3 regions of the Sporomusa sp. genome follow, and region 2 is predicted to be linked to each of the others. Evidence: riboswitches for the same ligand, from Rfam matches in the RefSeq annotation. Region 2 holds a riboswitch; each other region holds the start of a gene.
The links. Region 2 has a riboswitch for cobalamin ahead of AC29Z1_RS03770 (type II secretion system protein GspD). Riboswitches for the same ligand answer to the same signal wherever they lie in the genome.
Positions count from the first base shown of each region.

Region 1: linked by a shared signal. The riboswitch ahead of AC29Z1_RS07215 (tetratricopeptide repeat protein) and the one ahead of AC29Z1_RS03770 (type II secretion system protein GspD) in region 2 are both predicted to bind cobalamin.
Region 3: linked by a shared signal. The riboswitch ahead of cobI (precorrin-2 C(20)-methyltransferase) and the one ahead of AC29Z1_RS03770 (type II secretion system protein GspD) in region 2 are both predicted to bind cobalamin.

Region 1 covers NZ_JBYKYF010000079.1:3,542-7,581, reverse strand. Annotated here, with positions in the region: gene AC29Z1_RS07225 (nitrogenase component 1) at 1-452, opposite strand, end outside; gene AC29Z1_RS07220 (nucleotide-binding protein) at 439-1,254, opposite strand; gene AC29Z1_RS07215 (tetratricopeptide repeat protein) at 1,336-1,902, opposite strand; cobalamin riboswitch at 2,377-2,559, opposite strand; gene AC29Z1_RS07210 (methyl-accepting chemotaxis protein) at 2,690-3,868, opposite strand; gene AC29Z1_RS07205 (CHASE3 domain-containing protein) at 3,861-4,040, opposite strand, start outside.
Region 2 covers NZ_JBYKYF010000032.1:4,913-8,952, forward strand. Annotated here, with positions in the region: gene AC29Z1_RS03760 (hypothetical protein) at 1-512, shown strand, start outside; cobalamin riboswitch at 742-921, shown strand; gene AC29Z1_RS03765 (response regulator transcription factor) at 1,087-1,620, shown strand; cobalamin riboswitch at 1,737-1,920, shown strand; gene AC29Z1_RS03770 (type II secretion system protein GspD) at 2,164-3,165, shown strand; gene AC29Z1_RS03775 (hypothetical protein) at 3,193-3,585, shown strand; gene AC29Z1_RS03780 (hypothetical protein) at 3,766-4,040, shown strand, end outside.
Region 3 covers NZ_JBYKYF010000122.1:3,123-7,162, forward strand. Annotated here, with positions in the region: gene lpdA (dihydrolipoyl dehydrogenase) at 1-1,164, shown strand, start outside; gene AC29Z1_RS09500 (hypothetical protein) at 1,241-1,486, opposite strand; cobalamin riboswitch at 1,660-1,843, shown strand; gene cobI (precorrin-2 C(20)-methyltransferase) at 1,952-2,674, shown strand; gene AC29Z1_RS09510 (hypothetical protein) at 2,671-2,916, shown strand; gene AC29Z1_RS09515 (FeoA family protein) at 3,180-3,398, shown strand; gene feoB (ferrous iron transport protein B) at 3,468-4,040, shown strand, end outside.

The sequences.
Region 1 (4,040 bases), on a different contig from region 2:
GCATAATAGTCGCCATCCAGATATCCGTAGCAAGGAACAGACATCACTGGTATACCCAGTGCCGCCTCTGCCTCCCTGGCTATCGCTGCGGTATCATCACCAATCACGCCAGCCACACAGGAGTTGGCAATCAAAATATAGCTGGGCTGATATTTTGCGGCTGCATAATCAATACATTGTCTGAGCAGTTCGGCTCCGCCGAAAATCGAATGTTCCTCCGTCAGCCCGCTAATTACCAGTGGTGCGGAGTACTGCTCCTGCATAAATTGCTGTTTTGCCAACGAACGGAAATGCATCCCCAAATCCATTTCCCGGCCGATATGCCCGCATGCTTTGGGGCTATGGTAAATAACAACAGCACCTTCATTATGTGAAACAGCACGCCAAACTCCTGGCATGGCGCAACTATAGCCCCGTTTGCGGGCTGTTTTCGCCCGTTTATTCATCACCATAGCTAAGTACCAACTCCTCTAACTCCTCAAACGACAGGGGGCTTGGCACAGTCAGCGCCGTATTCTCACAAATATAGTCGGCTAACTTACGATAAATTGCCGCCTGCGGCGATTCTGCTGCAAATTCTATAACCGTTTTACGATGAATTTCAGCCTTATTGACAGTACGATCTCGAGGAATATAGGCTACCAAAGAAGTATTTAATCTTTTGGCGAATTCCTCCAGCAACGCCTGCTCATTGACAATACCGCGGCTATTGCCAATGATGCCGCCAAGCCGCACCGGCCCGCGGGCGGCATAGCGGGCCACCCCTTTGGCAATATTGTTGGCAGCATAGAGCGACATGAGTTCGCCGGAGGAAACGATATAAATATCGGTTGCATAGCCCTCCCTTATGGGTACGGCAAAGCCGCCGCACACCACATCACCTAATACATCATAAAGAATAAGGGCATCTTCAGGCAAAGCCTGCAAGGCTCTCAGCTTTTCTAAGGCCACGATAATGCCGCGTCCGGCACAGCCCACTCCCGGTTCAGGCCCTCCGGCCTCAACACATTGTACGCCACCAAAACCAGTGTGTACCAAGTGTTCTGCTTTGACTTCGTCACCATACTGCTTGACCATGTCCAGTACAGTTTGGGAACAAACCCTACCTAGTAAAAGGCGGGTTGAATCGTTTTTGGGATCACAGCCAATTTGACAGACCTGATATCCTTTTTCAGCCAAAGCTGCCGACACGTTGGCGGCTGTGGTAGACTTGCCGATTCCCCCTTTGCCATAAAAGGCAATTTTTTTTTGCATATTACTTCAATCCCTCCCGATATATAGTCAGTCTTCAACACCTAATCTGTTTAGCATTTTTTTTGCTGCCGCAATGGCTTCCTACGTTTCTTTTTCGTTCGGCACATTGGCAAGTAAGCTTTTATAGGCTGCAATAGCTTCTTCGTTACATTCCAGCTTCTGATAACATACACCTTTAACCAAATAGGCACCAGCGTGCTTCGGCTGTAAGACAATAACCTGTTCTAAGTCACCGATAGCCAGTTCATATTGTCCCATATAGTAATAACAGATTCCCCGGCGAAAACGGGCGTCGATATCCTGGGGAGCCATTTCGAGAATACTAGTATAATCAGCCAGAGCTGCCTCATACTGTTTTGCCTCATAATAACTCAGCCCCCGCGCTGCGTAGGCCTGTACATTTTTTGGGTCCAGTTTGATGGCCTGATCATAATCAGCCATTGCCAAATCAAACTGATTATTGCTGGCATAGGCTTTTCCCCGCTTGATATAGGCTGCCGCATCATTGGGATTGGCGGTAATAGCCTTGGTGCTGGCAGCAATAACTTTTTGATTGGACTTAGCATCAGTCTTCTTATCTGCGGCAAAACCAATAGACACACTGGTCATAATAAAAGCAACAACAAGTAATATAATGGTTTTCTTCAACCCAAACACCTCTCTTACTAACTAATTACACTCTTGTTTCATGTACCGGCTCTCCTGCCGGTTCGATCATTGAAAAGCTACAGTACTGTGTACTGACAAGAAAAGACTTGACTTGCGGCAAGTACCTTGAGACGGTACAAATGGCCATGCCAACCCTGGCACAATCGGCACTAGGCCATCAAGACGCGTAGCAGCAAATCCTACTTTGATTTATGTCAACAGAATTTAATATAAATTCTGGTATAATAAAAAGGCGCGGGTCATAGTCGACCCGCAAACATGAAGGAGTAAGAAGAATGACATTAATAAGAAACTCCCTGCTACCATGGCAGCAGGGAGGATTTCTACAGCAAACACAACTAGAAACTCCTGATCTATGACCAGGAGTAAATTCAGCAAAACAACACCACTCACTGGAATAATTCCAGATAAGCAGATGTAACTGTAATCTCCTCCCCATCACTCGTGGGTAAAACGGCGATTTTTTGTCAGGCAGTTCTCCTGGCTCTGGATCATAGCTTGCCCAAACCTTCCCAAGACTCTCGTCCCAGTGGTATATCCTTGGGTTCACTCCCCATTACAGTGGCGGGACCGCGCCGGCATCACACCGGTCTTCCCTATTAAGCCCCTAAGGGCACCTAACGCAATAGTATTCACTTTTCACTAAATCTATATGTGTTCATATTATCACTTTTTAGTAAATAATGTCAAGTAAAATTCAGTTTCAAAACTTATACTGCCTGACTTACTGTCCGGGTTTCCGATATCCATACCATTGCCGGTAAACTCAACACTGGAATTTAGCCACCTGTGAGCGCATATCCTCGGCCATAAGGCACAGGCTCCGGCTGGAAGCGGCTACTTCCTCAATAGCCGCCGATTGTTCTTCAGTTGCCGAAGTAATCATCTGCGTATAGCTTACTGTTTCAGTAGCTACGGCGTAAACATTTTGCATAGATATACCTATTGCCGAGCTGGCATTTGCCAATTGCTCGGTGTCTGCCGTTATTTTCTGAACCTTTGTATTCAAATGGGTAATCATCAAATTAATCTGGTTTAGCTGCTCATCAGTGACGGCCAAAAGCTGCGAACCTTTTTCGACTTCTTCCAATCCACACTGCATCGAACGAACTGCTATATCTGTATCACTTTGCACATGGCTAATGATCTCAGCAATATGTTTAGCCGCCGCTTGGGATTGTTCTGCCAACTTCCGGACTTCCTCCGCAACCACAGCAAAACCTTTCCCGTGTTCACCGGCGCGAGCTGATTCAATAGCCGCATTTAAAGCTAACAGATTGGTCTGTCCAGCAATGCCGCTAATAACCGTAACAATTTTGCCAATTTGTTGAGAACTGTCTCCCAGTTTTTTTACCACTTCTGTGGCAACGCTGACTATCCGCCGAACTTCTAACATTTGCCCTGTTGCTTCTTGCATAGCAGCACGTCCTGTCTTGACGGTCTGCGCTGTTTCGGTTGAACGCTCGGAGGCTTCTACTGCGTTATTCGCAATATGGGTTATAAAAGAAACGATCTCTTCAATGGTAGCCAGCACCTGCTTGACAGCGTCTGTTTGCTTCGCCGCACCTTCTGCTACCTTCGCTACCGTGTTTGCAATTTGACTTGACGCCTCAGCCGATTCTTCTGATACAGCCATAAGCTGTTGACCGGCTGACGTTACCGCCTCAGATGTCTTAGAGATAGAAGAAACCATCATGCGAAGCCTCTTAGTCATCGTCGAAAAAATATCAAGCATATCGCTGATTTCATCTTTACCCTTAGACTTATACCGAGTTTTAGGTGTCCTCAAATCACCTTCGGCAATTTGCTTGGCGGCAAACGCTACTGTTACTAGCGGCTGGGTAATCTTACGGGAAAACCCTAGCGCGATTATCATGGCAACAAGCACGGCAAGCATATCCACTATCCACATGGTACGGTTAGTATCGTGGACTTCTTCATTCACAGCCTTTTGCCGCTCGTTTATATATCTTTTTTATATATGCAGCAAATTCCTCGGTCTTACTCGCCGCTGCATCTACTGTCATTACAATGTTAGGCAAGAATTCAATAACTTCTTCCTGCCCCTTTTCTCGCCGTATCTCAATGGCGGCATCTACGGCCTTATTATAGTCAAG
Region 2 (4,040 bases):
GCCCTTATTTTGGCCGGTTTGGCTTCCGGCCGTATTTTGCCCGAAACTATCCTGTCACGATTCCCGGATACGGCCATTTGCTGTATAAAGGCGGCACCGTGGTAACCTTTAGTGAGCAGGGTGATGTTATCTCAGGAACCATAGCTCATCAGGCTACTTTGCGGTTAACAGAGGACAAGTATGGTTATGTGACTTTTAAAGAAGATACTGTTCTCAGGTTCTATGACTCGGGCGCAGTTATGTCAGGAACTTTGGCGGAGGATACTTACCTGCGCCCAGTGGGTTGGCAAAAGCTTATAAAAGGCGCTGATACCGCCGGTTTCATAAAACTCAGCAAGGGGAAAACGGTCACTTTTAACGAAGCAGGCGAACTTATCGCCGGTACGATCAAAGATGCGGTTACCCTGACAGCCGAGGACGGGACGCAACAAAAATTTCCCGCCGGCTCAGCCCTCAAGTGGAATGAAAACGGCGTTGTCCTAAAAGAAAAATTTGTCCAAAGCATGCCCTGATAATAGGAGGATAAAAAGGGACGGGAACTTGTGGCAGTGTGAGGTTAAGCAGTGTCGAACCGTGAATGCTTTTTACCAAAATACCTCATTTGAGGTATTTACGTCTCACCCCGCATGTCCTACTCTTACATTAGAAGATAATACTGCTGCCTGTAGATTAATGCTGTGAACCGACAAAAGAATACTGCTGGGATAGGTGCCTGATAAGCGGGGCGATAGATATTTGGCCAAAATGCTATGTATCTGCAGCGCCGCTAGAGGCTTAAAAGAGAAGCCGGTTGAAAGCCGGCGCGGTCCCGCCACTGTAACGGGGAGCAAATCCACATAATGTCACTGAAGTTTGCCTTTGGGAAGGCGTGGAGGAGCAACGATCCGGAGCCAGGAGAACTGCCTATCTGACAATCGCCGCTTGACCTACGAACGATGGGAAGGAGGTTATGCAACTGTGAATAGACGTTTAGCTCTATTGACAGAATAGCTCTCTTTTCCATGGAGAGCTTTTTTTATTTGTACTGACTTGCTATGATCTTTGCTTATGAGCATAAGAAAAAATCAAAGGCAGAAGGTGTTATAAATGATACCTCAACGAGCTTTTCGGCAACTGCAGCAACCCGGTCATGGAATCTGCATTTTAAACTGGCAATTAAAAACAAAGTATCAGAATGAGAACGCCAGAGAGATTTTTACAGAACACCCGGAATTGTTTCAACAACTTACGAAAATTTGTGAATTTTTTAGCGTGGAGCCTAAGGATGCCGGTAATCCTTTAATCAGTCATACCGGTACGCTGCATTATTTGTCGGCTATGGTGAGTTTTAGCTGCCTGCGAATTGGCGAAGAGGAGAAAACCTGCTTTTTTATCATTTTTGATTATATTTCCTTGCTGGATGACGAATTGTCAGCAAACATTGTACTTACTCCCCGGGAGCAGGAAATTGTGCATATCATGGCAATGGGAAAGACCAATAAAGAAATAAGCAAAATACTGTGTATTGGTTTGGAAACCGTTAAATCCCATATTCGCAATTTGTTTGCCAAGACAGGCACGAGTTCGAGGGTGGAGCTCATTGCGAAACTTCAGCATATCCGGAATGCAGGTATGTTGTGATTGTGCCACTCCCCCGAAAATACCTCACTTGAGGCATTTACCGTTTGGTAGGATTAGGATATTCTGAAAACAAAACAAATTGTGAGCCAATTCACTAGAAAAAATGGCTTCAGCCAATTGCATACAGGGGTACAGGTGCCCGCAAGGGCCTAACAGAGAAGTCCGGTTAAAGACCGGCGCGGTCCCGCCACTGTATTGGGGAGCAATTCCGGAAAAATGTCACTGGAACGATACGTTCCGGGAAGACCCGGAGGAGCCATGATCCAGAGCCAGGAGAACTGCCTGTACAACAATCACCGTTATACCTGCGAGCGATGGGGAGGGGATTTGGATGTACGGCATTTGTTCAGGCCATTATGCCGGAATAAATCAAGAAGCCTCCAGGGATGTGTCATTTGCATCGCGGGCGGCTTCTTTCATTTTTAGTAGTGGGATAGATTTCGGGAAACGGAAACAGGTGATATGACTTACGCAGAGCAAGTGATCTGAAAGACGGTGAGTATCTTGGCAGGTTATCGCCAGCGCTGTTTTTATTCCCTTATAGTGATTTTGCTGATTGTACTATTGCCTTGGCTTTCGCTGGCTGCGCCGACTGATGCTGTTTTCGTGCCGGCATCCGGGCAAGAGGCAGCTGCGCCGCCGTCTGGTGCTCCTAGTGACACCGCCGGGACGGCTGTATCGGTTCCTGAGTCTGATACTTCCGGACTCAAACCGCTAGTTGTGCAACTAGATTATCTTAAAGTTGAGCAGGCCAAGCCTTTGCTGAGCGCACTTGTGCCCGAGGACCAGATAAAAACCGATCCGCTGAGAAATACCCTCGTAATTATGAGCAGTCCAGAAGTGTATGAACAAGTCAACTATTTGCTGAAACAGATTGATACTCCGCCCAAGCAGGTTATGTTTGAAGTGCAGGTGGTCGAGATAAATCGTGATGATTTGTCCAATCTTGGTATTGACTGGGGAGCTTCGACCAAATTGCCTGCGCCCATTCTTTACGATGATTTGCAATACCGGATTGGAACAGGCAAATACGGCGTTAACCTGCAGGGGATTATTAACCGCTTAATAGAGAAGAAAAAGGGCCGGCTGCTGGCAAGTCCGCGTATTGCCACCTTAGATGGCGTGGCGGCTAAAATTTTGATCGGCGATAAACTGGCGGTTGAGAGCCAGCAACCTACGACCGGCAGCATTCCCATCATCTCGGTAATCTATGTGGATGTTGGCATTAAACTGGAGGTAACGCCGACCGTAAATAAAGACGGTTACATTACCACCCGCATCCAGCCGGAAGTGAGCAACAAAACCGATACCACCAAAAACGGCAATCCGAATATTCGCACCCGGCAGGCCGATGCCACCCTTAGGGTGAAAAGCGGATCAACCATTGTGCTGGGAGGCCTGATTCAGCGCCAGGAAACCAAAGACACCTTCAAAGTTCCCATTGTAGGCCAACTGCCGCTGGTGGGGGGATTGTTTCACTCCACATCCAAGCAGGTTACCGAGACCGAACTGGTCATCATGCTGACACCTAAGATAATTGAGTAATTTTACACTCAGGAGGTTATCTGGATTATGAGTAAACTATTGCGGACAGTCACGCTGGTGTTGCTTTTAACCACCTCCCTGCCGGCAGCCGGCTACGCCGCCACCGCTGTGCCGCCGGTTTCCGGCGTGGTTTTAATGCCGCCGAATGTTCAGCTATTTGGTCATGTCAGTCTGATAAATTGCTATGCACTTTCCAACAGCTGCTATGCAGTGGTGGAGCTTCGCGACACTCCCGGCAAAAGCATAGTGGTCAGGACATCCGAAACCAGGCTGCAAAGCCTGCTGGAAACCGCTTTGGCCACAGGCAACCTGATCTCGTTTGTGGGACAAGGAGTTCTTGTCCAGTCACCGCCCCGGGGCGGTACCTGGAATATGGAAGTTTATGCGATCGATGAAATAACGCTCTATAACCGCAAGTAAAAGTTTTTGGCTGAGTGATTGGAGAAGGAGCCGATCATGAGAAAAAGCGCAGGCTGTTTGATCCTTTTGTATCTATGCCTCGTGTGGACGACGATGCCGGTGAATGCCGCCGCTGTAGATGACATAGCCGCGCGCTGGGCGCCGATTATCTGCCTGCATGGTCAGGTCGATGGCCTGCGCATGGCGGAGAATACCTTTACTCTTGTAAATTATGACCGCGACTGGCGGCTCAATAACAACTGGTACAATCTGCTGTTTTATCCACCCCGTCCGGCTATGTACTATTCGGTCGTGGAAAGCGACAGCCATTATTTCCTCGGCTATTACCAGTATTACCCCAGACACAGCGGCGGACATGAGCATGATCTGACCGGCGTGCTGGCTGCCGTCCGCAAAACACCGGATGGAGCCGGACGGCTGGAGCACCTGATCACCTACAGCGATGGCAGCTGGCA
Region 3 (4,040 bases), on a different contig from region 2:
GTAATGGAGCGGAAAGAAAGGATCGTGGCCGGACTCAGAGGCGGTATTGAGCAATTGGTCAGAAGTAATGATATTACCGTTATCCGGGGTACGGCTATGCTGACTGGTACCCACCAATTGCAGGTTAACACCGCGGCTGGCGAGAAAAGTATCGTTGCTGGTAACATTATTATTGCTACTGGGTCTAAGCCTAGCAGCATTTCGGTGCCGGGACATGATTTGCCAGAAGTTTTAACCAGTGATGAACTGCTGGAATTGACCGAAGTACCTAAACGTCTGTTGATCATTGGTGCCGGGGTGGTTGGCATTGAGTTTAGCTTTATTTTGCAGGCCTTTGGTTGTGAGGTAACTGTTGTGGAAATGCTGCCTAACATTTTGCCTTTGGTGGACAGCGAGTTAGTCAAACGCATGAGTTTAATCTTGCGCAAGCAGGGCATCAAAATGTTGGTTGGGTCAAAAGTAACTGCCATTGAGTCAGTTGCCAACGGCGTAGCAGTAACTGTAGACACCGGTAAGGGGATGCAGGAAATCCAGGCTGAAAAGGTGCTTGTCGCTACTGGTCGCCGTCCGGTACTGGAGGGGATAGGCTTGGAGGCCGTCGGGATTAACTATGACCGTTTTGGCATAAAGGTCAATGAGCGCATGGAGACCAATATTCCAGGCGTTTATGCCATTGGTGACGTTACCGGACAGAGTATGCTGGCCCACACGGCTTCGGCTGCAGGAATGGTAGCGGCTGAAAATGCTATGGGCAACTATTCGGTTATGGATTACAGCGCCATTCCTGTCTGCATTTTTACCACGCCGGAAATTGCTATGGTTGGCATTACCGAAGAGGAAGCCCGGCGGGAGCAGCTTGATTTTATCACTAGTAAATCTAATTTTGCCGCCAATGGTAAGGCTATGACCATGGGCGAAACCGACGGTTTGGTCAAAATTATTGCAGAGACGTCTACCGGCAGGGTTTTGGGTATGCACATTCTTGGTCCGCACGCCAGCGACTTGATTATGGAGGGAGTCCTAGCTATCCGGCATGGCTTAACTGCCCGCCAAATTGCTCATACCATCCATCCACACCCCACCTTATCGGAAACGGTCATGGAAAGTGCGCATGGGATTTATGGTGATAGTATTCATCAGGTGAAGTTAAAGACGAGAAAATAGGGCAGAATGGAATTCCAATTTAAACTGTAAAATAGTTAGAAGCATGGGGTGACCATGCTTCTAACTATTTACTTCATTATAGTTCAATTGTTACCATCGCATCAGGAGACTGCTGTACTTTTTTCAGTAGTTGCTGCCACTCTTCAAAAGTCAAATCCACTTGACCGGACTCGATAACATCAGCCGGGACCCGGAAATTTACGGTGTTGCCGTAGCTAGCAACCGCCAGTCTACCGCCGTAGGCGGATAATACAATTTTGTCGACTTCGACCACGGGTAGAGCCTGCTTGAGGAAAAAGGACTTACTTACAATACCTTTCATGAGCCCCCTCCTTTATACATTGTCCAGGTAATCTTCTACTTCCAGTATAATACAACTATTAAAAAGAAGGTAGCTTATTATTAACACTATTATTTTTATGGTTTTTCCACGTATTGGCAAATAGGGAGAATATGTTTGACTTTTTATATGTAAAATCATACAATTTAGGTAATTACATACGGCTCGGAACAGGTGCCCGCAAGGGCTTAATAGGGAAGCCGGTTTGAATCCGGCACGGTCCCGCCGCTGTGATGGGGAGTTATTTCTGCTCAATGCCACTGGAATAGTATAATTCTGGGAAGGCGCAGTTTAGCGATGATCCTAAGTCAGAAGAACTGCCTGTTTGACAATCACCGTTTTTACCTACGAGCGATGGGGAGGGGATTTATGTGTCGTGTTTGACATTTAATCTCTGTCATCCCTATTGCAATGACAGAGATTTTTTATTTGAGGAGTTGTTGTTGCATGGCAGGGATTTTTTACGGAGTGGGTGTAGGGCCCGGAGATCCAGAATTATTAACGGTGAAAGCCATTAATGCCATTAAGTCTGCTGATGTGGTTATTGCTCCACGCACGGAAAAAAAGAATGAGAGCACGGCGCTATCTATTGCCTATCCATATATTCCGGAAGGTACCGAAATTCTTGAATTAGTATTTCATATGAACTATAATGCGCAGGCACTGTCTGATGCATGGGTGCGTAATAAAGAGATTATTCTCGGATTATTACGTAATGGAAAAACCGTGGCTTTTCTAACGCTGGGTGATCCTATGCTATACAGTACGTATATGTATGTTTACCGCCTGCTTGAAACATCCGGCTACCAGATTATCAATATTCCTGGTATAAACTCCTTTTCGGCAATTGGCAATCGCTTAGGGATAGCACTGGCTGAAGGTGGCGATATTCTGAGCATCGTACCAGCTACTATTGATCACGAACGTTTAGAAAGAGTACTTGAGGTATCTGATAATGTCGTGTTGATGAAGGTATACAAAAATTATACTGAAATTGTTGAAAAACTACATAAGCATGGTATGGTAGAAAATGCTGTCATGGTTTCGAAGTGTGGTTTGGAAGGCGAAGAAATAATTTGTGATCTGACGGCCGCCAGTAAACAAAAAGTCAACTACCTCTCAACCATTCTTACTAAACGCTCAAAAGTGAGTCAACACGCATTAGCATGAACAATACCTTAACGGCGCTGTTGAGCCGCCAACAGGCAAAAACTCGTTTGGCAGGGATAGGACTTTTGGCGGCAGTGATGCTATTTACTTTGGTTGCAGTGGGGTTTGGCCGGGCAGATATCGGGGTGCGGGATGCTGCTGTTGTTATTTATGGAAAAATTATCGGCAATCCTGATATGTATAGTTACTTAGCTTCAGCAAAAACGGCCTTATCTGGGATATTCGTCTGCCGCGGATATTAGCCGCCATTGCCGTTGGTGCTTGTATCCAGAAGTATTTGCCGCAGAGTAAAGCAGTGGACAATATGGGATCAAGGATGGTGTATATTTGATTTACTGGTTGTTGCGTGGTTGCTGTAAAGAAGTCTAGCCTTAATTCCTACTTGACAAGTAGTGATTAATTTTCATATAATTTATTTGAAAACAAATATCATTATCGCCACGCAGTTGGCGAATAATTTTTAATTCAAAAGTGATAATGATTATTACTACTAGGGGGAATATCTATGACACTCGCACAAGCTAAACGTGGTCAGCGTCTGTTAATTGCTGCTATTCCTGATGCTGCCATTAGAGCACAGGCTATCCGCTTTGGTATTGCTGAGGGTGCTGAAGTAGAATGTTATGAGAAACTTCCTGCCGGCCCCATTGTTGTTGGTAGAGGTAAACAAGAGATTGCCATTGGCCGTCGCCTTGCTGAGAATATTGAAGTGAGGCCAGCCTAATATACTACGGATTATAAAAAAGGCGTACATAACGTCTGTATAGGTTGTTACTAACCAATGGAGGAGAATATGAGTCATTGTCATAATAGCTTAAGTCATTTGGACATCCCAGAGGGAGCCAAGAAGATAGTACTTGTTGGTAATCCTAATGTCGGAAAGTCCGTTTTTTTTAACGCTTTAACTGGTATGTATGTCGATGTGTCTAACTTTCCGGGTACAACGGTGGATATCTCGTATGGACGCTATAATAAGGATGTAGTCATTGATACACCCGGGGTATATGGCATTTCTTCGTTTAATGATGAGGAGAAAGTAGCTAGAGATGTTATTCTGTCAGCCGATTTAATTTTAAATGTAGTGGACGCTGTACATTTAGAACGCGACTTATTCCTGACTCTGCAAGTTATTGATACCGGAATTCCTACGATTGTTGCAGTCAATATGATGGATGAAGCTGCTAACCAGGGGCTAAAGGTGGACATTGATTTGTTGGAACATCTCCTGGGGGTGCCGGTAATTCCCACTGTGGCGGTAAAAGGAAAAGGGCTTGACGAGGTAAAAAACCGGTTATATGAAGCCCGTACAGGACTGATAGCACCCGAGTTGAAAAGCAAGCTGCAAGGTATGCTTAACCGGATTGGA